Regions from separate parts of the Synechococcus sp. CS-205 genome, predicted to be linked through region 2. Evidence: predicted binding sites of a transcription regulator. Region 2 holds the regulator's gene; the other holds the start of a gene.
What was found. Region 2 encodes HrcA, which represses chaperone genes, less so after heat shock. Its sites were predicted from a motif close to TTAGCACTCNNNNNNNNNGAGTGCTAA; they were not measured.

Region 1: the regulator HrcA is predicted to act here: its motif matches at 9,350-9,376, upstream of groES (co-chaperone GroES).

The regions. Positions count from the first base shown of each region.
Region 1 is NZ_JAHLZB010000044.1:34,866-49,664, forward strand. Features, by position in the region: gene KQ297_RS11040 (Hsp70 family protein) at 1-1,259, shown strand, start outside; gene KQ297_RS11045 (hypothetical protein) at 1,381-2,211, shown strand; gene KQ297_RS11050 (ferredoxin-thioredoxin reductase variable chain) at 2,287-2,508, shown strand; gene pyrR (bifunctional pyr operon transcriptional regulator/uracil phosphoribosyltransferase PyrR) at 2,548-3,111, opposite strand; gene gpmI (2,3-bisphosphoglycerate-independent phosphoglycerate mutase) at 3,345-4,919, shown strand; gene secG (preprotein translocase subunit SecG) at 4,941-5,171, shown strand; gene msrB (peptide-methionine (R)-S-oxide reductase MsrB) at 5,274-5,717, shown strand; gene KQ297_RS11075 (MFS transporter) at 5,750-7,258, shown strand; gene groL (chaperonin GroEL) at 7,252-8,886, opposite strand; gene groES (co-chaperone GroES) at 8,985-9,296, opposite strand; gene atpD (F0F1 ATP synthase subunit beta) at 9,550-11,028, shown strand; gene atpC (ATP synthase F1 subunit epsilon) at 11,067-11,474, shown strand; gene KQ297_RS11100 (transaldolase family protein) at 11,491-12,186, shown strand; gene KQ297_RS11105 (rhomboid family intramembrane serine protease) at 12,235-13,365, shown strand; gene KQ297_RS11110 (transglycosylase domain-containing protein) at 13,392-14,799, opposite strand, start outside.
Region 2 is NZ_JAHLZB010000033.1:33,648-48,446, forward strand. Features, by position in the region: gene nuoK (NADH-quinone oxidoreductase subunit NuoK) at 1-141, opposite strand, end outside; gene KQ297_RS08635 (NADH-quinone oxidoreductase subunit J) at 144-770, opposite strand; gene ndhI (NAD(P)H-quinone oxidoreductase subunit I) at 770-1,381, opposite strand; gene nuoH (NADH-quinone oxidoreductase subunit NuoH) at 1,469-2,587, opposite strand; gene KQ297_RS08650 (citrate synthase) at 2,681-3,865, opposite strand; gene KQ297_RS08655 (histidine phosphatase family protein) at 3,959-4,498, opposite strand; gene KQ297_RS08660 (DUF3352 domain-containing protein) at 4,502-6,139, opposite strand; gene KQ297_RS08665 (rhodanese-like domain-containing protein) at 6,246-6,596, shown strand; gene KQ297_RS08670 (heat-inducible transcriptional repressor HrcA) at 6,672-7,673, shown strand; gene KQ297_RS08675 (20S proteasome subunit A/B) at 7,686-8,483, shown strand; gene trpB (tryptophan synthase subunit beta) at 8,496-9,776, opposite strand; gene KQ297_RS08685 (hypothetical protein) at 9,802-10,062, opposite strand; gene KQ297_RS08690 (translation initiation factor) at 10,110-10,436, shown strand; gene cysC (adenylyl-sulfate kinase) at 10,498-11,121, shown strand; gene KQ297_RS08700 (AI-2E family transporter) at 11,081-12,220, opposite strand; gene KQ297_RS08705 (hypothetical protein) at 12,217-13,776, opposite strand; gene purE (5-(carboxyamino)imidazole ribonucleotide mutase) at 13,780-14,277, opposite strand; gene KQ297_RS08715 (N-acetylglucosamine-6-phosphate deacetylase) at 14,431-14,799, shown strand, end outside.

The DNA of each region.
Region 1 (14,799 bases), on a different contig from region 2:
AGCAGGCCGGGAGCCTGCTGATCACCCGGCTCTGGCAGGCCCTGCCCCCTGCGGTGGCGCCCACCCGCCTGGTGCTCACCGCACCGATCGAGGGCTACCGGGGCTATCGCCAGTGGCTGCAGCAACTCAGCCGGCAGATCCCGGTCGAGGAGGTGGCCCTGGTGGATGAACCCACTGCAGCCGCCATCGGGGCGGGATTGCCGGCGGGCAGCCGGGTGTTGGTGGTGGACCTGGGCGGGGGAACGATCGACCTCTCGCTCGTGGCCCTCCAGGGCGGGGAGGGCCGTGCGGCGCCGATCGCCCAGTTGCTGCGTTTCGGCGGACGGGATCTTGACGGCGGGCGCCAGGCCCTGCGCTGTGCCGAAGTGATCGGAAAAGCCGGCGCCTCCATCGGTGGACGCGACATCGACCACTGGATCGCCGCGATGCTCGCTCCCGACCTGGGGGCAGATCCCTCGCTGCTGGAGGCCAGCGAGCGGCTCAAGTGCAGCCTCAGCGACGCCGAGGAGGTGACGGGTGTCTGGAGCTCAGCGGAGGCAGGCAGCCGGCCCCTGCGCCTGGACCGCCCCCAGCTCGATCGGCTCCTGCGCGAGAGGGGGCTGCTGGAGCTGCTCGACGAGCTGCTGGAGCGGGTGTTGGCCTCGGCGCGGGCGAAGGGAATCGAACCCGAGCAGATCGATGCCGTGCTCCCGGTGGGAGGCACCAGTCGTCTGCCCAGCATTCGCCACTGGCTTCTGGAGCGCTGCGGTGCCATTCCCCTGCGCGACCAGCGGCCGGTGGAGGCGGTGGCCCTCGGGGCCCTCGCCCTCACACCCGGTGTTCGGCTCAAGGACGTGCTGGCCAGGGGTGTGTCCCTGCGCTGCTGGGATCAACGGGGTGGAGAACACCGCTGGCACCCGCTGTTCCTCGCTGGCCAGAGCTGGCCCACCGACCAGCCCCTGGAGCTGGTGCTGAGCTGCAGCCGCGATGGTCAGACCACTCTGGAGCTGGTGCTCGGTGAGCCGATCGAGGAGGAACGCAGTGAGGTGGTGTTCATCGACGGGCTTCCCCAGGTGCGACGGCGGCCCGCCGGGGAAGCCCGCACTGAGCCCTGGAGCCACCAGCCTGCCCCCCTGGCCCTCGAGCCTCCGGGCCGCTGCGGAATCGACCGGCTGAAGCTCAGCTTCAGCATTGACGATCAGGGCCAGTTGCTGCTCGAAAGTGAGGATCTGCTGAGTGGCACCGTGGCGGCAGCGCGGGTGCTCGGTCCTGTGCGCTGAGGTCCCACGACAGCCGCGCCTGGCCGGCGAGAGCCAGTGGACGACACGCCGGCTGCCCCCTGACCGTGTTCCGCAGTCCCTGATGTCCATAGAACTGGAACATCCATACACACCTTCCCTCTTGGCCATCCGCCGCCACAGGCTTCCGCGCTTCTGGCTGGCTCTCACCCTCGGCCTGGTGGCCGCCGCAGTGGGAGGTGCCTGGTGGTGGGAATCCCAGTTGCCAAGGCGCCTGGAGCGGGCCGCCAACGAAGGCCGCTTCGACGATTGCCTGCGCTACAGCGACCAGCTGGAGTCCCTGCGCTGGATGAGCGGCCGGGCGCCGGCGGAACAGGGACGCTGCCGCCGGCAGAGGGCGGAGCAGCTCTGGGGGGAGCAGGAGCCCGAGGAGGCGCTGAAGCTTCAACTGTTGCTGGCCAATTCAGCGGCGGGCACCGAGGCCGACCGCCAGCAACTGCGGGCCTGGCAGCAGGAGCTCAAAGACCGGGCCCGGGCCCTTTTCGAGCAGGGCGACCTCGAGGGCGCCCTCGCCCTGCTCAAGCCGATGGGAGAACATCACCGGCCTGACGGATCCGCCCTCGGCGACAACCTGCGCGAGTTCTGGGCCCGCAATCAACTGCAGCAGAAGCGTGCCGTGAAGCTGGTGGATGAGAAACGCTGGTGGGAGGCCCTCGACGCCCTCAACCGGATCGACCACCCCTGGTGGAAAACGGCCTCAGCCCCCCTGCGCCAGCAGGTGGATGAGGCGATCGCCGGGCTCAAGACCAAGGAACAGGAGCACCACAGCCACGGGGGTCAGCTGATCGACAGTGTGCCGATCGCCAGCCTCGATGCCGCCGTCCAACGCCACCTGGCTGAGGGTGTCGACGAGTGGACCGCCTTCACCAAGGCCTGCGACGAGCTGGGCGGACGGGTGGTCGAAGCGGGTCCGGAAACCACTTGCCGCCGCTGAAGCCACCGATCAAGAGCAACGACCGACCTCTCTCCCGCCCATGACAGGATTGTCCCTTCCAGTGGGTCACAGCGCATGAAGCCCGGAGAACAGGTCAAGGTCTGCCAGAGCGTGGTTGTGTACACCCACCCGGAACACCGCGGCAAGGCCTTCGATCTTCTGGGTCAGCAGGGTGAAGTGCTGCAGGTGCTCGACGACTGGAAGGGCAAGCCGATCAGCCCCACCCTGCCGGTGATCGTGGTTTTCGGCCGGTTCCGCGCCCACTTCCGGGCCGACGAACTCGAAACCGTGGGCTGAACGCCCGGAGCCGTGCCGGCGGCCGTGGAGCCGACCGGTTCAGCTGGAGCGGATCAGGAACACCCCGTCTTCGCCATCGGTCTGACGCAGGCAGAGCTGGATCGACTCCTGGCGGCTGGTGGGCACCAGGCGACCACAGAAATCGGGTTGGACCGGCAACTCCCGGTGACCGCGATCGACCATCACCAGCAACCGCACCAGATCGGGGCGGCCCCAGGTGTGCAGAGCCTCCAGGGCCGCCCGCACGGTGCGTCCGGTGAAGATCACGTCATCCACCAGCACCAGGTGGCGCCCCTCGATCTCGGAGGGCAGCTGGGTGGCTTCCGCCAGGCGGGTGCCGACCCGCTCGAGATCATCACGGTGGAAGGTGGGATCGAGACTTCCGTGGTCGATCGAGTGACCGCAGAGCTCCTCCAGCTGCTGGGCCAGCACCCGGGCGAGAGCAACACCACGGGTCGGTATGCCGAGCAGCAGCAGCTGCCTGCTGTCGATGGCACCCTCGAGCACCTGGGAGGCAAGCCGTCGCACCGTGCGGGCGAGATCATCGGAGGAGAGGATCTCCACCCGCCGCGGATCAGACGACGGCCCGGTCGGAATGTTCACAGAGAACCGAATCTGGTCTCTCCATCGTATGGACGTTCGTATGTCCCCAAAAGCTGACGCCCTGCGGCGCCTGCAAGGTTGACCACCCTTCGGGAGTAAATTGAAGCAGGAGCACGCTTGTACGACCATTTGGGCAGTCAGGGGTGAGCGCAATTCCTACTTTCGGATCTCCAATTCTTCCCTCCCGCAAGGAGTCAGTTTCACGGTCGGGCAACGATCAAGGCGTGGCTCCCGTGGTTCTGGCCATCCTTGATGGCTGGGGCTTCCGCGACGACGAAAGCCATAACGCGATCCTCCATGCCAGCACTCCGGTGATGGACGCCCTCTGGGAGGCCTATCCCCACACCCTGATCCAGGCCAGCGGTGGGGATGTGGGCCTTCCCGACGGCCAGATGGGCAATTCCGAAGTGGGGCATCTCACGATCGGCTCCGGCAGGATCATCCGCCAGGAGCTGGTGCGGATCAGCAAGGCCGTGCGCGACGGCAGCCTGGCCGCCAACCCCGCCCTCAACACCCTGGCCGATCGGCTGCTGCGTGATGGCGGCACCCTCCATCTGCTGGGCCTCTGCTCCGATGGCGGGGTGCACAGCCACATCGACCACCTCGGAGGCCTGCTGCGCTGGGCCGCCGGCCGCGGGCTGCGTGACGTCTGCATCCACGCCATCACCGACGGCCGCGACACACCTCCACAGAACGCGATCACCTACCTGGAGTGCATCGAAGACCAGGTGGCGCAGGCCGGAGTCGGACGGATCAGCACCATCTGCGGCCGGTACTGGGCCATGGACCGGGACAACCGCTGGGATCGCACCGAGAAGGCCTACCGCCTGCTGAGCGAGGAGGGAGAAATCAGTCCGCTCTCATTCCAGGACGCGATCGAGGCGGCCTATGCCGAGGGGATCAACGATGAATTCCTCGAACCCCTCCGCCTCGCTGGCGGCTCCCTGAATCCAGGCGACGGGCTGATCTGCTTCAACTTCCGGCCCGACCGGGTTCGCCAGCTGATCCGCGCCTTGGTGCTCGACGACTTCGATGGCTTCGAGCGCGAGCGCATCACCCCCCTGCACGTGGTCACCTTCACCCAGTACGAGCTCTCGCTGCCGGTTGCGGTGGCTTTCCCCCCTGAGTCTCTCGATGGCTTGCTGGGGCAGGTGGTTTCCGAGCATGGGCTGCGCCAGCTGCGCACGGCGGAAACCGAGAAGTATCCCCATGTCACCTACTTTCTCAACGGAGGCATCGAGCAACCGTTTCCCGGTGAAGACCGCCACCTGGTTCCATCACCGCGGGTGGCCACCTACGACCAGGCCCCGGCGATGTCGGCCGAACAACTCACCGACAGCTGCATCGCTGCCCTGAACAAGGGCGTGTACTCCCTGGTGGTGATCAACTACGCCAATCCCGACATGGTGGGCCACACCGGCCGGATGGACGCCACCCAGCAGGCCATCATCACGGTGGACCGATGCGTCGGACGGCTTGTAGAAGCCGCCAACCGCCTGGGCGGGACCGTGCTGATCACCGCTGATCACGGCAATGCCGAGCTGATGCAAACGGAGGATGGCCGCCCCTGGACCGCCCACACCACCAACCCGGTTCCGGTCATCCTGGTGGAGGGGGAAAAGCGCAAGCTCGTGGGTCATGGGGCCGCACCACACCTGCGACAGGGTGGTGGCCTCGCCGACGTCGCCCCCACCCTCCTGCAGATCCTGGGCCTGCCTCAGCCCGAGAGCATGTCCGGCACCTCCTTGGTGCAACCGGTCAACCTGGCCAGCCCCACGACCGCCTTGGCCGAGGCCGTCCAGGTCTGATCGGTTGGTTAGGTTGAAACCATGATCACAACCGTTCTCACCTGGATCTGGTCCGCCGTCGGCGTCCTGCTGATCGGCAGCGTGTTGCTGCACAGCCCCAAGGGAGATGGCATGGGAGGCCTGGCCAGCAGCGGTGGCTCGATGTTCAGCAGCGCCCGCAGCGCCGAAGCCACCCTCAACCGGATCAGCTGGACCCTCCTGGGCCTGTTTCTCGGCCTGGCGATCGTGCTCAGCGCAGGCTGGTTGCGCTGAGGTTCCCCCCTCAGGCCAGCCCTTCAGGCCAGCGTCCCTTCACCACCAACCCGTCCTGTGGATCCGATCAAACGCCGTGGGCTGCTGGCCTCCTTTGCCGTCATGTTCAGTGCTCTCTGGGGTGGCGCCAAGGCCGAGGCTGCCTCGAAGGCTTCGGATCCCAGCTGGCGGCTGAGCGACAGTGAATGGCGCCAGCGCCTGAGCCCGGCCGCCTACGACGTGCTTCGACGTGAGGGAACCGAACGCCCGTTCACCAGTCCGCTCAACAACGAGAAACGTCAGGGAACATTCCTCTGCGCGGGCTGCCGTCTGCCCCTGTTCAGCTCTTCGGCGAAGTACGACAGCGGCACCGGCTGGCCCAGTTTCTGGCAGCCACTGCCGCAGGCCATCGCCACCAAAAGCGACTTCAAACTGCTGATCCCCCGCACCGAGTACCACTGCAGCCGCTGCGGCGGCCACCAGGGTCACGTCTTCAATGACGGCCCCCGGCCCACCGGCAAGCGCTACTGCAACAACGGGGTGGCGCTGGAATTCAAGGCCAGCTGAAGCCTTCACCCCGAGAGGGCTCAGTTGCGCCGATGGCAGCGAAGTCCCAAAGCCTTGAAGCCCTCATCGAGGCGGGCCCGGTTTCGAGGATGCAGTGGCTGCTCTGGTCCCTGGCCAGTGCCGGCAAATTGTTCGAAGGGCTGATTATCTTCAGCGGGGGCATCACCCTTCCGCTGATAGCGGAAACTTTCGCGCTCAGCACCAGGGCGCAGGGACTCGTGAGCGCGGCCACCCTGATGGGCATTCTGCTGGGAGCCCTGCTGCTGGGGGCCCTGGCCGATCGGTTCGGCCGAAAATCGGTGTTCGTGGGGGAGATGCTGGTCCTGGTCGCAGCCCTGCTCCTGGTGGGGCTGAGCCCAGGCCCTGGCTGGCTGCTGGCGGGGCTGGTGCTGGCTGGTATGGCCCTCGGCGCCGACTACCCCACGGCCCATCTGGTGCTCTCGGAGAGCTTTCCGTCGGTCCTGCGGGGCCGGCTGGTGCTGGCAGCCTTCAGCTTCCAGGCCCTGGGCGCCCTACTGGGGACAGCTGTGGCGGCCAGCGCCCTGCAGCGCTGGCCGGCGGCTGAGACCTGGCGGGTGCTTTACCTGATGCCGGCAGGTGCGGTGCTGCTGCTGGCCCTGGCCCGGTTGCTGCTGCCTGAGAGCACTCCCTGGCTGATCAGCCAGGGGCGCCACCAGGAGGCGGAATTCCAGCTGCGCCGACTGCTCAATCGCCAGGACCTGGACCTGAGGCCCATCCCGGCGACTGACCGTTCACCCCCAAGGGAGAGGATCTCCGGCCCCGGCTCCGGGCCGATGGACGACCGACGCTGGTGGAGGCCCCTCGGATCAGGGCAGCAACGGGCCCTGATTCTCAGCGCCATCCCCTGGTTCCTGCAGGACATCACCACCTACGGGGTGGGGATCTTCACGCCACTGCTGCTGGCCCCTGCCAGCGACCTGGGCAGCCGGCTGTTCGCTGCCCGAGGGGCCGTGCTGGTGAATGGGGCGTTCCTGCTGGGTATCGCTGCTGCGATCCTGCTGACCGACCGCCTGGGTCGCATCCGCCTGCAGATGGCCGGCTTCCTCGGCTGCGCCGGCAGCCTTCTGCTGGCAGCCAGCGGAAGCCATCCAACCCCAGGATCACCCCTGGGTCACTGGTCGCTGATGGTGGGCGGACTGGCGCTGTTCCAGTTCATGACCAACCTTGGCCCCAATTCCCAGACCTATCTCCTCGCTGGTGAAGTCTTTCCAACCGCCATCCGGGGGCAGGGTGCCGGGCTCGCCGCCGCCGCCGGCAAGGTGGGGGCCGTGCTCACGGCTTTTGGCTTTCCACTGCTGCTCAACCGCTGGGGCAGTGAGCAGCTGCTGATGCTGCTCACCATCCCTTGCCTGGCGGGGGCTCTGATCACCTGGTTGTTCCAGATCGAAACGGCCGGCCATGGGCCAGCAGGATGCAGTCGGGCCGGGCACGAAAAAAGGAGGGGGGCACAGCCCCCCTCCCAACCAGAGGATTCAGATGACGGGAACGTCGTGATCGGCCGCGGAGCGACGGATCAGTAGTCGAAGTCGCCGCCCATGCCGCCGCCGCCGGCGGGAGCTGCTTCCTTCTTCTCGGGCAGGTCAGCCACGATGCACTCGGTGGTGAGCACCATGCCGGCGATCGAGGCGGCGTTCTGCAGCCCCGAACGGGTCACCTTGGCGGGGTCCACGATGCCTGCAGCCAGCATGTCGACGTAGTCGCCGGTGGCAGCGTTGTAGCCCTCATTGAAGGGCATGCCTTTGACATGCTCAGCCACGACGGCGCCATTGACACCGGCGTTCTCGGCGATGCGCTTGAGGGGCGCGGTGAGGGCGGAGGCCACGATGGTGGCGCCGATCAGCTCCTCGCCGGAGAGGTTGGCCGCGGCCCACTCTTCAAGGGCCGGAGCCAGGTGGGCCAGGGTGGTGCCACCGCCAGGGACGATGCCTTCCTCAACGGCCGCCTTGGTGGCGTTGATGGCGTCTTCCAGGCGCAGCTTCTTGTCCTTCATCTCGGTCTCGGTGGCAGCGCCCACCTTGACCACGGCCACACCGCCGCTCAGCTTGGCCAGACGCTCCTGCAGCTTCTCCTTGTCGTAGGAGGAGTCAGTTTCGTCCATCTGCTTGCGGATCTGCTCGCAGCGGGCCTTCACCGCCACTTCGTTGCCTTCGGCCACGATGGTGGTGGTGTCCTTGTTGATGGTGATGCGGCGGGAGGTGCCCAGCATCTCCAGCTTGGTGTTCTCCAGCTTGAGGCCGGCGTCCTCGGTGATCAGCTGACCATTGGTGAGAACGGCGATGTCCTCGAGCATGGCCTTACGGCGGTCACCGAAGCCGGGAGCCTTGACGGCGGCCACGTTGAGCACGCCGCGCAGGCGGTTGACCACCAGGGTGGCGAGGGCTTCCTTCTCGATGTCCTCGGCGATGATCAGCAGGGGCTTGCCGGTGCGGGCGATCTGCTCCAGCACGGGCACCAGATCCTGCACAAGACCGATCTTCTTGTCGGTGAGCAGGATGTAGGGCTCCTCGAGCACCGCTTCCATCCGCTCGGTGTCGGTGGCGAAGTAGGGCGAGATGTAGCCCTTGTCGAAGCGCATGCCCTCGGTGACCTCCAGCTCGGTGGTCATCGACTTCCCTTCTTCCAGGGAGATCACGCCTTCCTTGCCCACCTTGTCCATGGCATCGGCGATCATCTGGCCGACTTCTTCGTCGTTGCCGGCGGAGATGGTGCCCACCTGGGCGATGGCGTTGGAGTCGGAGATCGGCTTAGCGTGCTCCTCGATCTTCTTGACGAGGTAGTCGGAAGCCTTGTCGATGCCCTTCTTCAGGGTGATGGCGTTGGCGCCGGCGGCCACGTTGCGCAGACCCGCCTTGACCATGGCGTGGGCCAGGACGGTGGCGGTGGTGGTGCCGTCACCGGCGGCGTCGTTGGTCTTGGAGGCGGCCTGACGGATCAGGGCCACGCCGGTGTTCTCGATGTGGTCCTCGAGTTCGATCTCCTTGGCGATCGTCACGCCGTCGTTGATGATCTGGGGAGCGCCGAATTTCTTCTCCAGAACCACATTGCGACCCTTGGGGCCCAGGGTCACGGCAACGGCTTCGGCCAGGATGTCGATGCCTTTCTCGAGAGCCCTGCGGGCATTCTCGTTGTAGATGATGCGCTTGGCCATGGAACGATGATGTCCTTGCTAAGAGAGTGAAAACAAATGATTGGGGAAGTTGAACCGAAGCCTTCAGTTCTGGGATCTTCCCTGAACACGACGAGCAATCAGTTGACGATGGCGAGGATGTCCTTCTCGGAGAGAAGCACGAACTCGTTTCCACCAAGCTTGATGTCGGTGCCGGCGTACTTGCTGTAGAGGACCTTGTCGCCCACGCTCACTTCAGGAGCCTGACGGGATCCGTCATCACTGCGCTTGCCGGGGCCGACCTGAACCACCTCACCCACCTGGGGCTTTTCCTGGGCGGTGTCGGGCAGAAGGATGCCGCCAGCCGTTTTTTCGTCCGAATCGGACACCTTGATGAACACGCGGTCTCCAAGCGGTTTGACCGTGGAAACACTCAGAGAAACAGCAGCCATGAATCCATGCAAAAGCGACAAAGTGACGCCTTCGGCGCCACGGCAACGGGGAGTTGGCACTCGGGCCCGTTGAGCGCCAACCTAGGCGGCGGCGATGCCGACCCGCCATCGGAATCCTGTGCGGGTCACCGAACCGCTGCCAGCGTCGGCAGCCGGAGCGGCGCAGGGATCTGAGGGGACTGGCGGTGGCTGGAGTGGTAAGGTTGCGCCGCTTAAGGCGGGTGTTCCCGCTGCGCGATCCTTTTCACTACCTATGGCTGCTGCACCCGCAACCTCCGGCGCTTCCACCGGCACCAAAGGCGTTGTTCGCCAGGTGATCGGTCCAGTCCTGGACGTTGAATTTCCTGCAGGCAAGCTTCCGAAGATCTTCAACGCCCTGCGCATCGAAGGCAAGAACTCAGCCGGACAGGACGTCGCCCTGACCGCTGAAGTGCAGCAGCTGCTCGGCGATCACCGGGTGCGCGCCGTCTCGATGAGCAGCACCGATGGCCTCGTGCGCGGCATGGAGGCTCTCGACACCGGCTCCCCCATCTCCGTTCCCGTGGGTGAAGCCACCCTGGGGCGCATCTTCAATGTGCTCGGGGAGCCCGTCGATGAACAGGGTCCTGTCTCCACCAGCCTCACCGCTCCGATCCACCGCGACGCTCCCAAGCTCACCGAACTGGAGACCAAGCCCAGGGTCTTCGAGACGGGCATCAAGGTGATCGACCTGCTGGCGCCCTACCGCCAGGGGGGAAAGGTGGGCCTCTTCGGTGGCGCCGGCGTGGGCAAGACGGTGCTGATCCAGGAGCTGATCAACAACATCGCCAAGGAGCACGGCGGTGTGTCGGTGTTCGGTGGCGTGGGTGAGCGCACCCGTGAAGGCAACGATCTCTACGAGGAATTCAAGGAATCCGGAGTGATCAACTCCGAGGACCTCAGCAAGTCGAAAGTGGCGCTCTGCTACGGCCAGATGAATGAGCCCCCGGGCGCCCGCATGCGCGTCGGCCTCTCGGCGCTCACGATGGCCGAGCACTTCCGCGATGTGAACAAGCAGGACGTGCTTCTGTTCATCGACAACATCTTCCGCTTCGTGCAGGCCGGCTCCGAAGTGTCCGCCCTGCTGGGCCGGATGCCCTCCGCCGTGGGTTACCAGCCCACCCTCGGCACCGACGTGGGTGAGCTGCAGGAGCGCATCACCTCCACTCTTGAGGGTTCGATCACCTCGATCCAGGCCGTCTACGTTCCCGCCGACGACCTCACCGACCCGGCTCCCGCCACCACCTTCGCCCACCTCGATGCCACCACGGTTCTGAGCCGTGGCCTGGCCTCCAAGGGCATCTACCCAGCCGTGGATCCCCTGGATTCCAGCAGCACCATGCTTCAGCCATCGGTGGTGGGTGACGAGCACTACCGCACGGCCCGGGCCGTGCAGAGCACCCTTCAGCGCTACAAGGAACTGCAGGACATCATCGCGATTCTCGGCCTCGACGAGCTCTCCGAGGATGACCGCCGCACGGTGGACCGGGCACGGAAAATCGAGAAGTTCCTGTCCCAGCCTTTCTTCGTGGCCGAGATCTTCACCGGCCAGTCGGGTGAATACGTGAAGCTGGAGGAAACCATCAAGGGTTTCAACATGATCCTGGCCGGCGAGCTCGACGATCTCCCCGAGCAGGCCTTCTATCTCGTCGGCACGATCGACCAGGTCAAGGCGAAGGCTGAGAAGATCGCCTCCGAAGCCAAGAAGGGCTGAGTCCCACCACCCCATCCGCTTCCTGAGCACACGCCCCCATGACTCTCAACCTGCGTGTTCTGGCCCCCGACCAGAGCGTCTTTGACGGGACAGCCGACGAGGTGATCCTCCCCAGCACCTCCGGTCAGGTGGGTATCCTCACCGGCCACGTGTCCATGCTCACGGCCTTGGATGTGGGTGTGATGCGCCTGCGGGCCGGCAAGGACTGGACCAGCATCGCCCTGATGGGTGGATTTGCCGAGGTGGAGGCCAATGAAGTCACGGTGCTGGTGAACGGCGCAGAACTCGGCTCCGGCATTGATGCCGGCAAGGCCGAGCAGGAGGTCGAGAAGGCCGAGCAGAAAGCGGCAGGATTCGAAGGTCAACCCCCCAGCACCGAGAAGGTGAAGGCCATGCAGGACCTGGCACGCTCCCGCGCCAGGCTGCAGGCCACCCGCGTCAGTTGAGTTCGGTGGGCTCTGCATGAGCCTTCGTTTCTTCCTCGACTCGGCTGATCCCGAGGACTGGGCCACCTGGATGCCCTGCGGCCTGTTCCACGGGATCACCACCAATCCCACCCTGCTCCGCCAGGCAGGGCAGCCCTGCAGGATCGACGCCCTGGCTTCCCTCAGCCGGCGTGCCCTTGATCTGGGCTGCCAGGAGCTGCATCTGCAGGCCTGGGGGCGTGAGCCCAGCGCGCTGATCGATTGCGCACAGGCCCTGGCGGAGCTCGACCCTGGACGGATCACGGTCAAGATTCCTGTGACCAGAGCCGGCGCCAGGGCGGCGGTGACCCTGATCGGCCAGGGCATTCCCCTCACGTTCACCGCCTGCTACGAGGCGCCCCAGGTACTGGTGGCGGCAGCCCTCGGTGCCCGCTACATCGCCCCCTACCTCGGTCGGATCAATGACCTGGGGCGGGATGGCCACCAGGAACTGATCACGATGCAGAAATGCGTCGATCGCACTGGATCGAGTCTGAAGCTGTTGGTGGCCAGCCTGCGGTCACCGGGTGATCTCAGCCGCCTGGTGGCGGCCGGCCTGACCACCTTCACCATCTCGCCGAAGCTGGCTGAGGAGCTGTTCAGCTGCCAGGCCACCGAAGCGGCGGCGGCACGCTTCGAAGCGGAAGCCAGCCACAAGCCAGTCGACAGCGGCCTGGCCTCCAGGGATCGATAGATTCGCGCCCATGGGTACAGAACTGAACACAGCACTCCCGGTGGGCCGGTGAAGGGCCAAGGGCGTGAACTCGGACTGCAGCTCCGGGCCTGGCATGAGGCCGACACACCGGGGCTCACCAACGGAAAGGTCATGGCCAACCGGCTCGTCGACCTGCTCGGGGCCGAGGAGGGCCTCAAGGGCCCCGTGCGCGATCTGGCTGGCCAGCCGCTTTTCCTGCGCGCACTCAGTGACAGCGGGGCGGGCCGCGAAACCTCCGTGCGGCTGCTGGCCCAGCAGCTCGGAAGCACCTACGCCCCGGCGGTCCTGGTGGAGCTTCTCGACCTGCTGGAAGCGGCCACAGGTGTGGCGGTCTCCCTGGCGCAGGACCCCAAGGCCAACGCACCGTTCTCAACTCCCAGAGTCGCGCAGGATCCCTGGGGCCTGGCCCTGCGGGAGTCGCTGCAGGCCATGGGTCCCGGCCTGGCCGTGGCGGCCGGGGCTGCTCTGGTGCTGCGCTGGCTCAGCGGCGAACTCGACCACTGGCTGTTCAAGTCGTGGGACTGGCAGGGCTGGCTGGTGCTGGCACTGACCCTGGCCCTGCTGCAGGCCCTCAGCCTTGGCCCCCTGAAGCGCGCGCGACGCCAGTGGCCCCTGGAGCAGGCCGACGCCACCGAACCCCGCCAGGCCTGGCGCTGGATCAGCGCCCCCTGGATGCACCACAGCCATGGCGAAGCGGTGGTGAATGTGCTGCTGCTGCTGCTGATCCTGCGGGCTCCTTCGCCACTGCCGCTGCCCGATGTGGTGCTGCGCTACATGCTCACCAGCCTGGCCACCACGGCTCTGGCACTGCTGGTGGCGATGCGGCGCACCTCTGAGCGCCGCTGGGATGGGGCCGCTGGGGCGGTCAGTGCCCTGATCGGCCTGGCGGCCGCCTCAAGCCTGGTTCACTGGCGTTCCCTGGCCTTCAGCCTCGGTCCGATCGAGATTCCTGCCTGGGTGCTGCTGCTGGTGTACGGCGCCCTGCAGCTGGGCTGGCAGCTGCCCCGCCAGAGCGAGCACGACGAGAGCAGGCCCCTCGATCGGTTGCTCAGCAGCCAGTGGTGGTGGGGCCTGGTCCTGGGCGTGGGCTGGGCGGTGTACAGCCGGCTGGAAACCCTGCTGCAGCTGGCTCTGCGCGCCAGGGACAGCGGCGCCTGAGTGGAGCGGACCCAGCAGGGCAGGCCTCAGCTCCGGCCCAGGCCAGCTCCGACCGCCGCCATGTAGCGCCCCCAGAGTTCGGCCGCCAGAGCACCGCTGGCGGCTTCGGCCGGTCGGTTGTCGTCGTTGCCCATCCAGATGGCAGTGAGGATCTCCAGGGTCGGGGAGTAACCGATGAACAGCACGTCCACGCCCCTGTCGGTGGTGCCGGTCTTTCCTCGGGCATCGGCCACCACGGCAGCCGCCTGCCCCGTCCCACTGCGCACCACCCGTGCCAGCAGATCATCCATCACCGCAGCGTCCTCCCCGCGCAGCAGCTGACGCGGCTGCTCACCGATGGGGGTGGTCACCCCGCGATCCGGGCAGGAGGGGAGGCTGTAGATCGAGCGGCAGATGCCCAGGTCGTAGATGCGGGTCACGCCGTGCATGGGCACGCTGCGGCCGCCGTTGGCCACCACGGCATAGGCCCGGGCCATCTCATAGAGGAGGGTTTCACGGCCGCCCAGCATGGTGTTGAAGTCGGCGTCGAGGGGGGTGCTGATCCCCAGCTGACGGGCCTTGCGCACCACCTCCTTCAGGCCGGCCTTCTCGGCCAGGCGCAGGGCCACCACGTTCTCGGAATCGGCGAAGCCGCTGGCCATGGTGATGCTGCCGCCGCCCTGGCGACAGCCCGCCACGTAGGCCAGGGGAGCACACGAGACGGGTTGATCGGGGCTGGCGCCGGCCTCGAGCGCCGCCAGGTAGGGGAAGAGCTTGAAGGTGGAGCCGGGCTGGCGCATGGCCTGCACCCGGTCAAAGCTGGAACGGGAATAGTCACCGCCACCCACATAGGCCAGGATCTCGCCGCTGCGGAAATTGAGGGAGATCAGAGCCCCCTGGGTCAGTCCGACCCGGGCTGCCGGCCCCTCGAGGAAGCGCTGCAACTGCTGCTGGGCCAGCTGCTGCAGCTTGGGATCGATCGTGCTCACCACGTGGTAGTTGCCGCCCGAAGTCTTCTCCGAGAGGTTGAGCGCAAAGCGGGTGCCCTCCAGTTCACCGAGCACGTAGTCGCTGAAGAAGGGATAGCTGGAGAAACTGGAGTCGCGGCAGGCCGAGGGATCGATGTTCAGGGGCCGCCGCTGGGCGTCGATCAGCGGCTGATCGCCCAGGTAGCCCTGTTCGTGCATCAGCTTGAGCACCAGATCGCGGCGCTCCCTCCCGGCGGTGGGGTCCTTGGCATTGCAGGGGCTGTAACCGTTGGGGCTGGGCAGCAGCCCCACCAGGAAAGCTGCCTGACCCACATCCAGATCACTGGCCGACGTGCGGAAGTAGAGACGGGAGGCCTGCTCGAAGCCATCGGTGCCGAGGCCGAGATGGGCCCGGTCCAGATACATCTTGAGAATCTGATTCTTGCTGTAGCCCACCTCCAGCTGCAGGGCCACCCACAGCTCCCGC
Region 2 (14,799 bases):
GGCATTCAGCATCAGCTCGATGCTCATCAGCACCCTCACGGCGTTGCGGCTGTTGATCAGACCCCAGACCCCGGTGCAGAACAGGATGGCCGCCAACACCAGGTAGGCCTCGAGCGGAATGTCGATGGAGGAGGCGGGCATGGTCAGACTTTCTCCAGCAGAGTGGTGTCGCGAGGGGGGCTCTCCAGCAGAAGGGGTGTGCGTTCCTTCTCGATCAGCCCCTGATCGGCGGCTTCACCGGTGATCACATCGCTGCTGAACACGTCGCGGCGGGCCAGCACAATCGCCCCGATCATGGCCATCAGCAGCAGCACCGAAGCCAGCTCGAAGGGCAGCAGGTAGTCGCTGAAGAGGTGAATGCCGATCAACGTGGTGGCGTCTTCGCCAAGAGGGGTGGGGCCTGGTACTGCCCAGGGGGTGGTGAGGTCGACCCGCAGCAGCAGCAGGAACAAACCCAGGCAGACGGCGCCGGAGAGCACCCGGCGCAGCAGCAGGCCGGGAATCTCAGCCATCGCTTCCTTCTTGTTCACGAGCATGATCGCGAACAGGATCAACACATTCACGGCGCCGACATAGACGAGCACCTGGGCCGCGGCGACGAAGCTGGCATTGAGCAGCAGGTAAAGACCAGCCACAGAGAGAAACACACCAGCCAGCAGGAAGGCTGAATAGACGATGTTGGGCAGAAGCACCACCCCCAGGGCCCCCAGCACCAGGGTGAGGGAGAGGGCGACGAAGCAGATCAGCTGGGTGACGGAGGCGATCGTCATCAGGCGTTCTCCACGGGCTTGGAGGCTTCGGCAGCCAGCTCAGCCTGCAGCTGCTCAGGCAGCTGGCCAGCCCTTGGCCTGGTGGGGTCGACGCCGTGGGGGTCGATCTCGCCCTTGGGCAGGTAGCCCAGCTCACGCAGGGGCACCACGGCAGGATCACTGGTGACACTGGTGGGAAGGCGGCCAAGGGCCACGTTGTCGTAGTTGAGGCTATGGCGATCAAAGGCCGCCAGCTCATACTCTTCGGTCATCGAGAGGCAGTTGGTGGGGCAATACTCCACACAGTTGCCGCAGAAGATGCACACTCCGAAGTCAATGGAGTAATTGCGGAGCTCCTTCTTTTTGGTCTCCTTGTTCATCACCCAATCAACCACGGGCAAATTGATGGGGCAAACCCGGACGCAGACCTCACAGGAGATGCACTTGTCGAATTCGTAGTGAATTCTGCCGCGGTAACGCTCCGACGGAATCAGCTTCTCGTAGGGATACTGAACCGTGATCGGCCGGCGGCGCAGGTGATCGAAGGTGACCGAGAGGCCCTGGGTGATGTAATTGGCCGCACCGACGGCATCCTTGGTGTAGTCACCGACCTTTTGCAGGAATCCGAACATGGTGTGGGGAGTCGGAACGGAACGAAAACAGGAGCTGGAGGAGGGGCCTGGAGCTGTTGGCTGGCCCCATGATGACCGGCTGAATGCTCAACCGCCGAAAAAAGCCGGGAAGGCCAGTTTGAGGCCGGCGGTGACCAGCAGATTGACCAGGGCGATCGGCAGCAGGAACTTCCAACCAAAATCCAGGAGCTGGTCGATCCGCACCCGGGGCAGGGTCCAGCGCAGCAGGATCGCGATGAACACCAGCAGGTAGGCCTTCAGCACGGTCATCACGATGCCGAGGGAGCCGGTGATCACCTGCACCAGGGGTGCATCCACCGACTGACCGAGGGCTCCGGCCAGCCATTCCACCGGCAGGGGGAAACCCCAGCCGCCGAGATAGAGCACCGCCACCAGCAGGGCCGAGAGCACCAGGTTGATGTAGCTGCCCAGGTAGAAGAGGGCGAACTTCATGCCGGCGTACTCGGTCTGGTAACCGGCCACCAGCTCCTCTTCAGCCTCGGGGAGGTCGAAGGGGAGGCGTTCGCATTCGGCCAGGGCACAGATCCAGAAGATCAGGAAGCCCACTGGCTGACGCCAGATGTTCCAGCTGAGAATCCCGGCACCGCTCTGCTGGTTGACGATGTCGACGGTGCTCAGCGAGTTGCTCATCATCACCACCGCCAGCACTGCCAGAGCCAGAGGAATCTCGTAGCTGATCGACTGGGCAGCGGCCCTGAGGCCCCCGAGCAGGGAGTACTTGTTGTTGCTGGCATAGCCGCTCATCAGCAGGCCGATCGGCTGGATGCTGCTCAGGGCGATCCAGAGGAACACGCCGATGCCCACATCACTGATCAGCAGGTTCTGGCCGAAGGGCACCACCAGCCAGGAGAGGATCACCGGCACCAGCACCAGCACCGGGCCGAGGGTGAAGAGCAGGCCATCGGCCCGCTTGGGGATCACGTCTTCCTTGAACAGCAGCTTGAGACCGTCGGCCATCGGCTGCAGCACCCCGAGGGCGCCGGCGTACTCCGGTCCGATCCGCTGCTGGACGGCCGCCGAGATCTTGCGTTCCAGCCAGACATTGACCAGCACACCGACGACGGCCGCCACCAGCACCAGCAGCATGGGCAGGGGCAGCCAGAGCAGATGGGCTGCGGCCTGGCTCAGGCCGAACTCCTCGAGGGTGCTGGTGAAACTGGACTGAAGGTCAAGGCCTGGGCCCACCAGGGCCAGGCCAGGCCAGGCGGTGGTCAGAAGGGCTGGTGCCGGGTCGATCAACACCGTGACAACTCCATCTCGAGCTGAGGTGAGGGCAACCTAAACGCCTGGCAGGGCCTTGCGGGCATCCTGAGGCAACCAACTCCTGCGCCCTTCCCCGGTGTAGATCTGCGTGGGGCGGTAGATGCGGTTCGCCCCCAGCTGCTCCTTCCAGTGGGCCAACCAGCCAGCCACCCGGGCAATCGCGAAGATCGGCGTGAACAGATCCCTCGGGATACCCAGCTTGCGGTACACGAGCCCGGAGTAGAAATCGACGTTGGGGTAGATGCCCTTGGGGCCGAGCCGATCGGCGGCCACCTCCTCCACCCTCCTGGCCACGTCGTACATGGCGTCGTGACCGAAGCGATCGAACAACTGCTCGGCCAGACCCTGGAGAATCACGGCCCGGGGATCCTTGACCTTGTATTCCCGGTGCCCGAAGCCCATGATCTTCTGCTTCTCGGCGATGGCCCGATCCAGCCAGGGCTCCACCCGGTCCTCGGTGCCGATCTGCTCGAGCATGGCCAGCACGTCTTCATTGGCGCCACCGTGCAGGGGGCCGGCGAGGGTGCCCACCGCCGAGGCCACCACGGCATAGGGGTCGGTCAACGTGCTGGCGGTGACCCGGGCGCTGAAGGTGCTGGCGTTGAGGCTGTGCTCGGCGTGCAGGATCAGGCAGGCATCGAAGATCCGTGCCGCCAGGGGATCGGGCTCCCGCTCGGTGAGCATGTACAGGAAGTTGGCGGAGTAGGGCAGGTCGTCGCGGGGCTGGATCGGATCCTGTCCCAGGCGGATCAGCTGGAAGGCGGCCACCATGGTGGGGATCTTGGCGATCAGACGCACCACCGCCGCCTCGATGTAAGCGGGATCATCCAGGGCCCGGCGGGAATAAAACAATCCCAGGGAGGCCGCGCTCGACTGCAGCGCATCCATCGGGTGCCCATCGGCGGGGAAGCACTTCATCATGTCCCGGATGCGGAAGCTCACCCGCCGGTGCATCTGCACGTCGTGCTTGAAGGCCTGCAACCGCTCGACGGTGGGCAACTCACCCCAGATCAGCAGGTGGGTGGTTTCGAGGAACGTGCTGTGGGCCGCCAGTTCCTCGAGGGGATACCCGCGGTAGGTGAGCAGGCCCTGGAGGCCGTCGATGTCGCAGATGGCCGACTGGGTCGCTGGAACACCCTCGAGCCCAGGACGGAAGACGGGCGCTGCCTGGGCGGCAACCCGGTTTGCATCCATCACCATCGGCGTCGTCCGTTCAGCAGCTCAGAAGCTAGGGCCAGGTCCTGGCCCCTGCCGTAGCCCTGCCGACAGCCCCTGGCACACCCCTCCAACCGCTCAGTGGCCCGTGAGCAGAGAACGGGGCGTGAGCAACAGCTGCAGGCTGGCCCCTCCCAGCAGTGGCTGCCCGTCAACTGAGCTGGGGGAGGGCAGCTCGAGCAGGGCCACGCCGGCTTTCTTCAGGCGCAGGGCCCCGGGAGGAGCACCGCAGAGCCTGGCGGCCAGAACGCTGAGGTCGGGTTCATGGCCCACCAGCCCGAGGCGACCACCGCCTGCCAGAGGACCATCCGCCGCCAGCCAGTGCCCCAGCAGGGGCAAGGGGTCGGCGTCAGGGGAGAGTTCTGCCGCGATCGCCAGGGCCCCGCAGAGGCCCTCCTCCCGGGCAATCCGGGCGGTCTGGAACGCCCGCAACAGGGGGCTGCTCAGCAGCTGATCACAGCCCAGATTCAGCCCGAGCAGCCGCCGCACCACCGCGGCCGTGCGGCGGCGGCCCCGCGTCGTCAGCGGGCGCTCCCGATCCGGGCGGCCAGGCGGCTCAGGCTCCTGGCGCTCCTCGGCGAGGCCATGGCGCAGCAACAACAGCGACAGGGGGGCCATGGCTCACTCCAGCTGCAGATGCGCCCGCAGGGCGAGAAGCGAGGACGGACTCAGGGGGGGGGGTGGATCCTCCAGCAGGGGCGACTCGATCGCCAGGCTGAAGGCCAGGCCGTCGATGCCGCCCACCAGGGGACGGCCCACCAGGTTGGAGAGCAGCTGCCAGGGGGGCCAGGGGGCCAGCAGATCCTTGGCGGGTTCGGCGGCCAGAGCCACCTGCAGGGGGGCCTCCCGGGTTCCGAGGGTCTGCAGCTGCTGGATCCGCTCCTTCGGGGCCTGTCGACCCTGGAGCTGATCGTCAAGGGCGGCCAGGCCATCCCCCCACCAGGCCGTCTGGTCTTGATCGAAACGGACACCGGCCACCGTGGCCTGCAGACGGTCGGGATCGCCCTTTCCGGGCCGGGCTTCCAGGCGGCTCCAGACCTGCAGGGTCTGGCCATCACGCTTCAGGGGCGCCGGGCTGTAGCCCTGGGCGTTCAGCGCAGGGCGCAAGCCATCCGTGTCCAGGGCCGTCGCGGCGGTGGCGAGCATCCAACCCTGCTTCCGGCGCAGGCCCAGCAAGGGGCCATGGTCGGCGGCCGCCACCAGCGATGGCAGCGGTCCTCTCAGATCAGCGAGGATGCGACGCAGCTGTGGAGCCAACAGGGAGCTCCAGAGGTCAGCGCTGGCCGGCTCGCCGGAATCCTCCAGCAGGGAGGCGGGATCCTGCAGCAGCGCCAGGCTCGCCACCGGGCCGCGCAGCTCACCGAGCAGGTCGGGGATCGGATCCAGCTGCAGACGAGGGAGGGGCAGAAGGGAGGAGAGCAGCGCCTGGAGCTGGAGGCCCCGTCCATCGGGCACCAGGGCCGCCACCAGGTCTCCAACCCCATCAGCAGACGCGAGAGTGGGAGGCAGGCCGAGCCAGTCGCTGAAGGCCTGAGGGCGTGCCGTGAGCAGCGCCACCCCCCCCTCCAGCCGGCCGACGGCAGCCTGAAGCGAGTCCTGCCCAGCCTGGTTGAGCTCGGCGATCTGCGACACATCAAGCGCCTGCTCGAGCACCCCACGGCCGGAGGCGATCAACACCAGCTGGTCATCGATCAGGGCTGTGGCCAGAGCCTGGCTGGGCTCCCCCACCAGAGCGCCGCGGCCGCTGATCAGCCCCATCCCGCGGTAGCTGCTGATCTGCAGGGCCGTGCCCGCCAGGCTGCGGGACTGCCAGAAGCGCTGCAGGAAGCGGCGGGCGCCCTCCGGTTCGCGACAACGGAGAGCGAGCAACCAGCCGGTGGGCCCTGCGCTCCCCTCAGGAGCGATCACCGCCAGGCTGGTGTCGGGGCCCAGCCAGCCGGCCAGTTCGCTGCTGTACTCCAGGCCAGCGGTGGCGAAGGCGCCATCCCGCAGGTTGGCCACCAGCTCAGCCGCCTCCCGGCGCCGGGGCGGAGGAGCTACAGCCCTGGCATAGGCCACCAGCTGGTCGGGCTCCACCAGCAGGTGAAGACTGAGCAGTGCGTTGCGCGGCACGAAGCGGGCCGCCAGGGGCAGCTCGAGCGTGTGCTGCTGCAGGCGCAGCGGACTCTGACGGAGGGCCAGCCACCAGAACCCTCCCCCCAGGGAGAGCAGGAGCAGGGCTGCCGTCAGCACAGCCGCCAGGAAGGGGCGAGCCTTCATGCGCCGGACGCAGGGGTTGCTGTCATCTTCATCCATGACCACGCCGGATGACAGCCCCACAGCCCCAGGGCGCCGGCACGGCCCCGACTCCTTCAGCATCTGTCTCATGACCCCCCCGACCCCGAAGACCATCCGTGCCGGCGACCTGCAGCAACGTCTGCTCGCCGGCGAACCGCTGCTGCTGGTGGACGTGCGGGAACCGGCCGAACTGGCGATGGCTTCCCTGCAGCACCCGGTGCTGCATCTGCCCCTGAGCAGCTCCAGCGAATGGGTCGGGCGGCTCGATGAGCTGATCGAGCGGGACCGCACCGTGGTGGTGCTCTGCCATGCGGGGATTCGCAGCTGGCAGTTCGCCTGCTGGTTGATGGAGGCCCAGGGCTACGCCGACGTGCTCAACCTGCAGGGGGGCATCGAGGCCTGGAGCGTGGAGGTGGATCCCTCGGTTCCCCGCTACTGAGGCTGAGCTCCAGCAATCCGACTGAACGAGGGGGGTTTTTCCTTACCATCGACTCCACACACTGCACACCCGCATGTGATCGCCCTGCCCCACCGCCAGCAGCAGGTGTTGAAGGCCACGGTGCATCACTACGTCGACACCGTGGAGCCAGTGGGCAGCAGCACCTTGATCCGTCGGTTCGGCTTGCCGGCCAGCCCCGCCACCGTGCGCTCCACCATGGGGGCGCTCGAGCAGCGGGGCCTGTTGCTGCAGCCCCACACCTCGGCCGGACGCATCCCCAGTCAGCAGGGCTACCGCCTCTACGTGGATGCTCTGTTGCCCCCTCCCGGGGCCGGGGCGCTGCAGCTCCAGCGGGAATTGCTGGGTCTGAGCCTGCAGTGGGCGGCTCTGGATGATCTGCTGCTGCATCTGGCCCGTCGGCTGGCCGATCTCACCGGCCTGATGAGCCTGATCAGCCGACCTCAGCGGGCCGAGTCCCGCCTGCAGGCGGTTCGCCTGGTGCCCAACGGTGAGCGGCTGCTGGTGCTGCTGGTGGAGAACGCCCTGGTGGCCAGCAGCCTCAATCTGCGTCTCCCCCCTGGAGCCAGCCTGGAGCTGCCGGCCCTGGAGGGATGGCTGCAGTCGGAACTGGAACGGTCACCAGGTGGGCTGATCCGCTGGGAGTGCCTCCCCTCCCAGCTGCGCACCAGTGGCGGCCTCCTGCGTCAGGCCCTGCGCAGCCATCGCCAGGCCCGCGGCGTGGATGGGGATGGAACCGTGGTGGTGGGCATGGGCGGGCTGCTGGCCCAGCCCGAATTCAGCCGCAGCTCCGATCTGAGGCCGCTGCTGCAGCTGGTGGAGGAGGAGCCGCTCTGCCTGCTCCGCCCCGCGCGGGAGCAGGAGGCGGAAGGGATCTGGATCGGGGCGGAGCATCCCCATCCCGCCCTGCTCCACTGCGCTGTGGTCAGGGCCACCTACCGCGCCGGAGACGGCAGTGAAGGCCAGGTGGCTCTGCTGGGGCCGATGCGCATGGCCTATGCCACGGCGCTCTCAGCGGTGCGCTCGGTGGCCTCTAGCCTGCAGCGTCTTCTCAGCTGAGGCCCCTGGGTCATGACCTATTGCGTCGGGTTCTGGCTGGAGGACGGCCTGGTGATGGCGTCCGACTCCCGGACCAACGCCGGTGTCGACTACATCTCGTCTTACCGGAAGCTGCACATCTTCGAGCCGGCTCCCGACCGGCTGTTCATGCTCCTGGCCGCCGGCAACCTGGCCACGACCCAGGCTGTGATCAACCAGATCCAGCGCGACCTGAACCGGGCCCGTCGACCCACGATGGGACTGGGGAGACCCAGCCCTGACCCGGGCCCCAGGCACCATGACCTGCTCAGCGCCAGCTACCTGTTCGAGGTGGCCGCCTACATCGGCCGGCTGAGCGTGGAGGTGCAGACCGAGAACCACTCGGCCCTGCACCAGGTGGGCGCCAGCGGCGAGGCCAGCTTCATCCTCGGCGGCCAGATCCTCGGCCAGCCCCATGCCCTCTACCTGATCTATCCCCAGGGCAACGCGATCATGGCCACGCCGGAAACACCTTTTCTGCAGATCGGCGAGAGCAAGTACGGCAAGCCACCGCTCGATTCCGTGGGGCACTGCCGGATGTCGCTGGAGGACGCGGCACGGCTCTGCCTGGTGTCGCAGGTGATCACCCGCCGCTCCAACCTCACCGTGGGCCCGCCCTTCGAGGTGGCGCTCTACCCCCGCGACAGCCTGGCGGTGTCGCATCACCAGAGGCTGGAGCGGGGTGCCCGCGAAATCTCTGAGATCAACCGAATCTGGATCGAGAGCCAGCGCCAGGCGATGCAGAGCCTTCCCCGCTTCCCCTGGGAGCAGGCCAGGGAACCCGTGGTCTGATTGCCCCCACGATCAACCGCCGGCCAGCTGATCCCCCAGGCGCTCAGCCACGGTGGTCACATCCTTGTCGCCGCGGCCGGAGAGGTTGATCACCAGCTCGGTGCCCGGCGCCAGGGTGGGACAGAGCTGTTCGAGCCAGGCGAAGGCGTGGGCCGTCTCCAGGGCCGGGATGATCCCTTCGAGCAGGCTGAGCCGTTGCAGGGCCTCGAGGGCCTCCTGGTCAGTGACGGCGGCATACTCGGCCCGGCCCAGCTCCTGCAGGTAACTGTGCTCGGGCCCCACTCCCGGGTAGTCGAGACCGGCGCTGATCGAGTGGGCCTCCTGCACCTGCCCCTGTTCGTCCTGCAGCAGCAGGCTCATGGCGCCGTGCAGCACTCCGAGGCGGCCCTCGGTGATCGTGGCCGCGTGACGGCCCGTGGCCACACCGTCGCCGGCGGCCTCGACACCGATCAGGCGGACGGAAGTGTCGCTGACAAAGGGGTGGAACAACCCCATGGCATTGGAGCCCCCACCCACGCAGGCCAGCAGCACATCGGGAAGGCGATTGAAGGCCGCCTGGCACTGGACCTTGGTTTCCTCGCCGATCACCGCGTGAAAATCCCTCACCAGCATCGGGTAGGGGTGGGGTCCGGCCACTGACCCCAGGATGTAATGGGTGGTCTCCACGTTGGTGACCCAGTCGCGGATCGCCTCGCTGGTGGCGTCCTTGAGGGTGGCGGTGCCGGCGGTGACCGGTTGCACCGTGGCCCCCAGCAGACGCATGCGGAACACGTTCAGGGCCTGACGGCGCATGTCCTCGGCGCCCATGTAGATCACGCACTCCAGACCGAAGCGGGCACAGACGGTGGCGGTGGCCACGCCGTGCTGGCCGGCGCCGGTTTCGGCGATGATCCGCTGCTTACCCATGCGCAGGGCCAGCAGGGCCTGCCCGAGCGCGTTGTTGATCTTGTGGGCACCGGTGTGGTTGAGGTCCTCGCGCTTCAGCCAGATGCGGGGACCCCCTTCGGGGCGGCGGTAGTGGGCGCTCAGCCGCTCCGCCTCGTAAAGCGGGGAGGGGCGACCCACATAGGTTTTGAGCAGGTGATCGAGGCGACTGGTGAAGGCGGGATCCTTCCAGGCCTCAGCAGCAGCCGCCTCCAGTTCCGCCAGGGCCGGCATCAGGGTTTCCGGCACGTACTGACCGCCGTAGCGCCCGAATCGACCGAGCGCATTGGGACGAGCCTCCTTTTCCAGGGCAGCAGCGCCTGGGAGAGCAGCGGAATCCTGCGGGATCGGGGGGAGGGTGCTCGTCACCGGTGGTCGATCGGGGTGCCTCAGCCTAGGAAGCGGGCCGCGGCGGCACCGGCGGTGGCGGCAGGGTCCAGAGGTCCCCTTCAGCGGAGCGGGCCGGCAGCGGCGGCCAACCCTGGGGCTCGTCGATGCGCGGACGCGCTGCAGGATCGCGGCAGGGGGGGGCCTCCACCATCGAGAAACTGAGGGACTGGGCGTCGGGACCCGGCACCGGAATGCAGGCGGGCGCTTCCGGGCGGGGGTTCAGGTCCAGGCGCAGCATCTCGAAGCGGAGGGGCGGCAGATCCATCGGTTCATGGGTGCGCTGTGATGGGAGGCGTAGCGGCAACGGGCGCCATGGGCAAGGGTGGCTGGCAGGAATTCAGCAGCGCGGCGAGCACCGCCCGGCCGCAGGACCCGGCGGCAGCGGCCAGCCCGCGTCCGCAGCAACGGGTGCGGGTGCAGCGCACCAAGGCGGGCAAGGGCGGCAAGACCGTGACGGCCATCACCGGTCTGGAGCTCAGCGAGGCGGAGGGCCGGGCGCTGCTCAAGCGCCTCAAGGCCACCGCGGGCAGCGGCGGCACCCTGAAAAATGGGGTGATCCAGCTCCAGGGCGATCAGGTGGCCCCCTGCCTGGAGACCCTCACGGCGGAGGGCTTCCGGCCGAAGCAGGCCGGCGGTTAAGCCACCGGCCGCTGGAGGGTGAGAACATCCCCTCAGCAACGTCCCTGTGTCCGCTCCGTCGATGACCAGCTCCCCCACCGACAACAAAGCCACCAACGTCGTCTGGCATGAGGCCTCGGTGAACCGAGACTCCCGCGCCCACCAGCGGGGCCACCGCAGCGCCATCCTCTGGTTCACGGGACTCTCCGGCGCGGGGAAGAGCACCCTGGCCAATGCCGTGAACGAGCAGCTGTTCCAGCGCGGTCTCGCCACCTATGTTCTCGACGGCGACAACGTGCGCCATGGCCTCTGCAAGGACCTGGGCTTCTCTGATGCCGACCGGGAGGAGAACATCCGGCGCATCGGTGAAGTGGCCAAGCTCTTCCTTGATGCCGGCGTGATCACCCTCACGGCCTTCGTGTCGCCGTTCCGGGCCGATCGCGAACGGGCCCGGGCCCTGGTGGAGCCTGGCGACTTCATCGAGATCCACTGCGCCGCCGAGCTGGCGGTCTGTGAACAGCGGGATCCCAAGGGGCTCTACGCCAAGGCCCGCGCCGGTGTGATCAAGGAGTTCACCGGCATCTCCAGCCCCTATGAAGCGCCTGAGTCGCCCGAGCTGCGGGTGGATACCGGCGGCAGCCTTGAGGAGAACGTGGCTCAGGTGATCAGCCACCTGGAGGGTCAGGGGCTGATCGCTGCGGGATGAGCGCCGGGGCGCTGGCTCCCAGCAGGGGCGCTGGTTCCGGATCCGGCAGGCCCAGGCGACGGGCCACCTCATCGAGGAAGGCCTTCAGACAGCTGGCCACCGGGACCGCCAGCAGCAGACCCAGCAGATCACCGAACCCCAGCAGACTGCCAACCCTGGCTCCGACAGGCAGGCTGAGCAACAGCCAGGCGGGCTGGAGGCCCACGATCTGACCCATCAGCCGGGGCTGGATCACCTGGTCCACCACCTGACCCACGGTGATCGCCGCCGCCAGCACCTCCAGGGCGGTGCGGAGATCCTCCAGGCCCAGCAGCAGACTCACCAGCACGATCGTGATGGCGCTGGCGTAGGGAATCAGGGTGGTGAACCCGATCGCCACCGCGAACAGCACGCCATAGGGGATCCCCAGCAGGGTGAAGACCACGATCTGGGCCGCGCTCAGGATCAGCGCCAGGATCACCTGACCGCCGAAATACCCCCTGAAGGTGCGGTTCACGGTGCCGAGCACCATCTCCCTCCAGCTCGCCGGCAACCAGCGGGCCAGCCCCCGGCTGATCGACTCGCCGCCGAGGAGCAGGAAGATGGCCAGCACGATCACGATCAGGGTGTTGATCGTGAGGGTGAGCGTGGCTCCGAGCAGCCCCAGCAGCTTCTGGCTCAGCTGCGAGGCGAACTGGGTGGAGCGGGTGAGCAGGGCACTGCTCAGATCACCGAAATCCGCCGGCAGGCCATGCTCCACCGCCCAGGCCTGGGCCTGGTTGAGCAGGGTTTCCGCCTCCACCAGCCAACCCGGCAGCGCCGTGATCAGATCAGCCAGTTGCTCCACCAGCAGGGGGATGATCCAGAGGGCCACCAGCACAAGCGCCAGCAGGCCGAGGCCAAGCACCAGCGCAAGAGCCAGCGGCCGGGGCAGACCACGGCCCGTCAGCCAGCGGCTGGGCAGGTCGAGCAAAAATGCGATCAGCGCGGCACTGAGGAACAGCGCCGGAAACGGGGCCAGCGGCAACAGCAGCTGACGCAGCACCCAGAAATTGAGCACCAGCAGGGGCAAGGCCAGGCCAAGCCGCTGCCAGCGGGTGAATGGAGCCGGGCGGATCATGGCGAGGGAGCCTCACCCGCCGGGTTCGGGGCTGCTTGGTCCAGGGGCTTCACCTGCCGGCGGAACACCTCCAGGCCGGAGTCGGGCACCGGCACCTCGATCAACTGCAGCCACCCCGGGATCAGGGCCTCGACCCGCCCACCGGGCACATCACCGGGCTGCACCGAGAGGCCGCGATCGATCATCACCACGCGCCGCAGGGGTGGACGCACCTCAATGCTGTCCTTGTGCTGATCGAGCATCAGATCAGCCTCGCCATGGTCGTAGGCGGGGAGGTGCACCGAGGGCAGTCGGTAGGGACGGCGGTTGGAGCGGCCGGTGACCACCACCAGGGTGGTGGCGGGATCGAAGCGTTTCGCGGCCCGGATGGCCAGGCTCCAGTCGTGATCGTAGGAGCGCAGATTCTCCAGAAAGCGATCGCCTGGCACCAGCAGGAAAAGGGCGCATTGGAGCACCATCACCAGCAGCAGAGGCCTGGGCCAGCGCAGGGCGCCCCTCCCGTCGGCCCGTTCGGCCAGGCGGGCCGCCACCAGCAGCAGCAGCGCCGGCAGGAACGTGGTGGCATGACCCATGCGGGTGAAATGCACCAGCAGCAGATAGAACGCCGAGGGGAGCACCCAGAGGGCGATGAACCAGCGCCGCCAGAGCCGCTCCTCCCGGGGGAGCGGCCCGGGGCTCTTCGCGGCCGGTCCGGCCCAGCTGGTTCCAAGGGCCAGGCCCAGACCTGCCGGAGCCGTGAGCGCCACGGTGCGGATCAGCAGCCAGCCATTGCCCAGCACCCCGCGGTCGGAAGCCTGCTGGGTATGGGCCCGCTTCCAGGCCATCAACTGCGACCAGTAGAGCTCCAGGCCTCCTGCCTCCTCGAGAAAGGCCTGCCCCCACCACACCAGCACACCGAGACCGAGCGCCACGCCCAGCTGCAACCTCCAGGCCTCGAGGCCTCCTCGTCGCCAGCCCCTGAGGCAGCACACCAGCACCAGAGGCAGGAGGAACAGGGGGGTGTTGGGTCGGATGCCTCCGGCGGTGGCCATCAGCAAGGCGAGGGGAAGCACGAAACGCCGGTCGCCCTCGGCCACGAACCAGGCGCAGCAGGCGATCGCCATCACCCAGCCCAGTTCGGTCCCGTAGCTCAGGGGTTGGCTGGCATAGAACCAGAGCAGGGGGCTGCTGAACAGCAGCCCCACCATCCACCAGGCGGCCCGCTGGCCTGCCCAGCGCCGGGCCAGGATCCAGCCGAAGGGCAGCGCCGCGGCCGACACCAGCGCGTTCACCAGCTCCAGGGCCGCCACCCCGTTGCCTCCGGTGAGCGGCAGGCTCAGCCGTCCGAGGCTGATCAACCACCAGAAACAACCGGGCAGGTGGGGTTGGTGGCGATTGAGGTCAAAGTCGGTGAGGGCCAGCACGAAATTGCCCGCATCCCAGGCCTGCACCAGCTCCGTGCGGGTGAGCCAGCGGCTCAGGGCTCCGGCGACAAACAGCAGCAGCCACCAGATCCAGGGGGCCGCCGGCGGCCGTCTTTGCGCCAGCGGTGCCGCTGTCGAACTTGACTCCACCATCCTTCAGACCTCCATGGCGTGCAGGTAAGCCGCGCTGCCAAGTTCCTGGAGGCGGGCATCCTTGGCGCGAACCTGGTCGTGGAGCCCAAGGCGATGCTGCCTGAGTCGCTCTGCCAGGGCCGGATCCGCCGTGGCCAGGATCTGGGCCGCCAGCAGACCGGCATTGGTGCCATTGCCGATCGCCACCGTGGCCACGGGGATTCCGGCCGGCATCTGCACGATCGAATGGAGTGAATCCACCCCCGAGAGAGCTCGGCTGACCACCGGCACGCCGATCACCGGCAGGATGGTGAGCGCTGCCACCATCCCGGGGAGATGGGCGGCACCGCCGGCCCCCGCCACGATCACCTTGATCCCACGGCTGGCGGCCGATTCGGCGAACTCCACCATTTCCTTGGGAGTGCGGTGGGCCGAGAGCACCCGCACCTCCACGCTCACCCCGAAGCCCTCAAGCACGTCCACCGTGGGCTGCATCGTGGGCAGGTCGGAATCGCTGCCCATCACCACCGCCACGCGCCCTCCCCCAGCGGGAGGTCCCGCAGCCGGGGAGGCTTCAGCAACGGCATGGGGGATGGGTTCGCGGGTCAATTCAGGGAGCGCCGGTGGCCATGCGGCGAGGATGGCATCCTCTTCGCCCGTTCGCACCCGGAGCCGATGCCCGTGCGCTGGATCAGCAACGTCCGTCTGCCCCACGCGTCGCGCTGCAGCCACGGGTCCGGGCGGCGCTGGCGCCTGGGGGTGGACGCACAGGGCCTGATCACGCGGGTGCTGCCGCTGGAGCCGGGCAGCTGCGCCGCCGGCGACGACTGGGGCGGAGACTGGCTCAGCCCCGCCGGCGTGGACCTGCAGATCAATGGAGGTCTGGGGCTGGCCTTTCCTGAGCTGGAGCCTGCCGACCTGCCACGGCTGCTGGAGCTGCTTGATCTGCTCTGGGCCGATGGTGTGGAGGCGATCAGCCCCACCCTGGTGACCTGCGGCGTGGAGCCCCTGCGCCAGGCCCTTGCCGTCCTGCGCCAGGCCCGG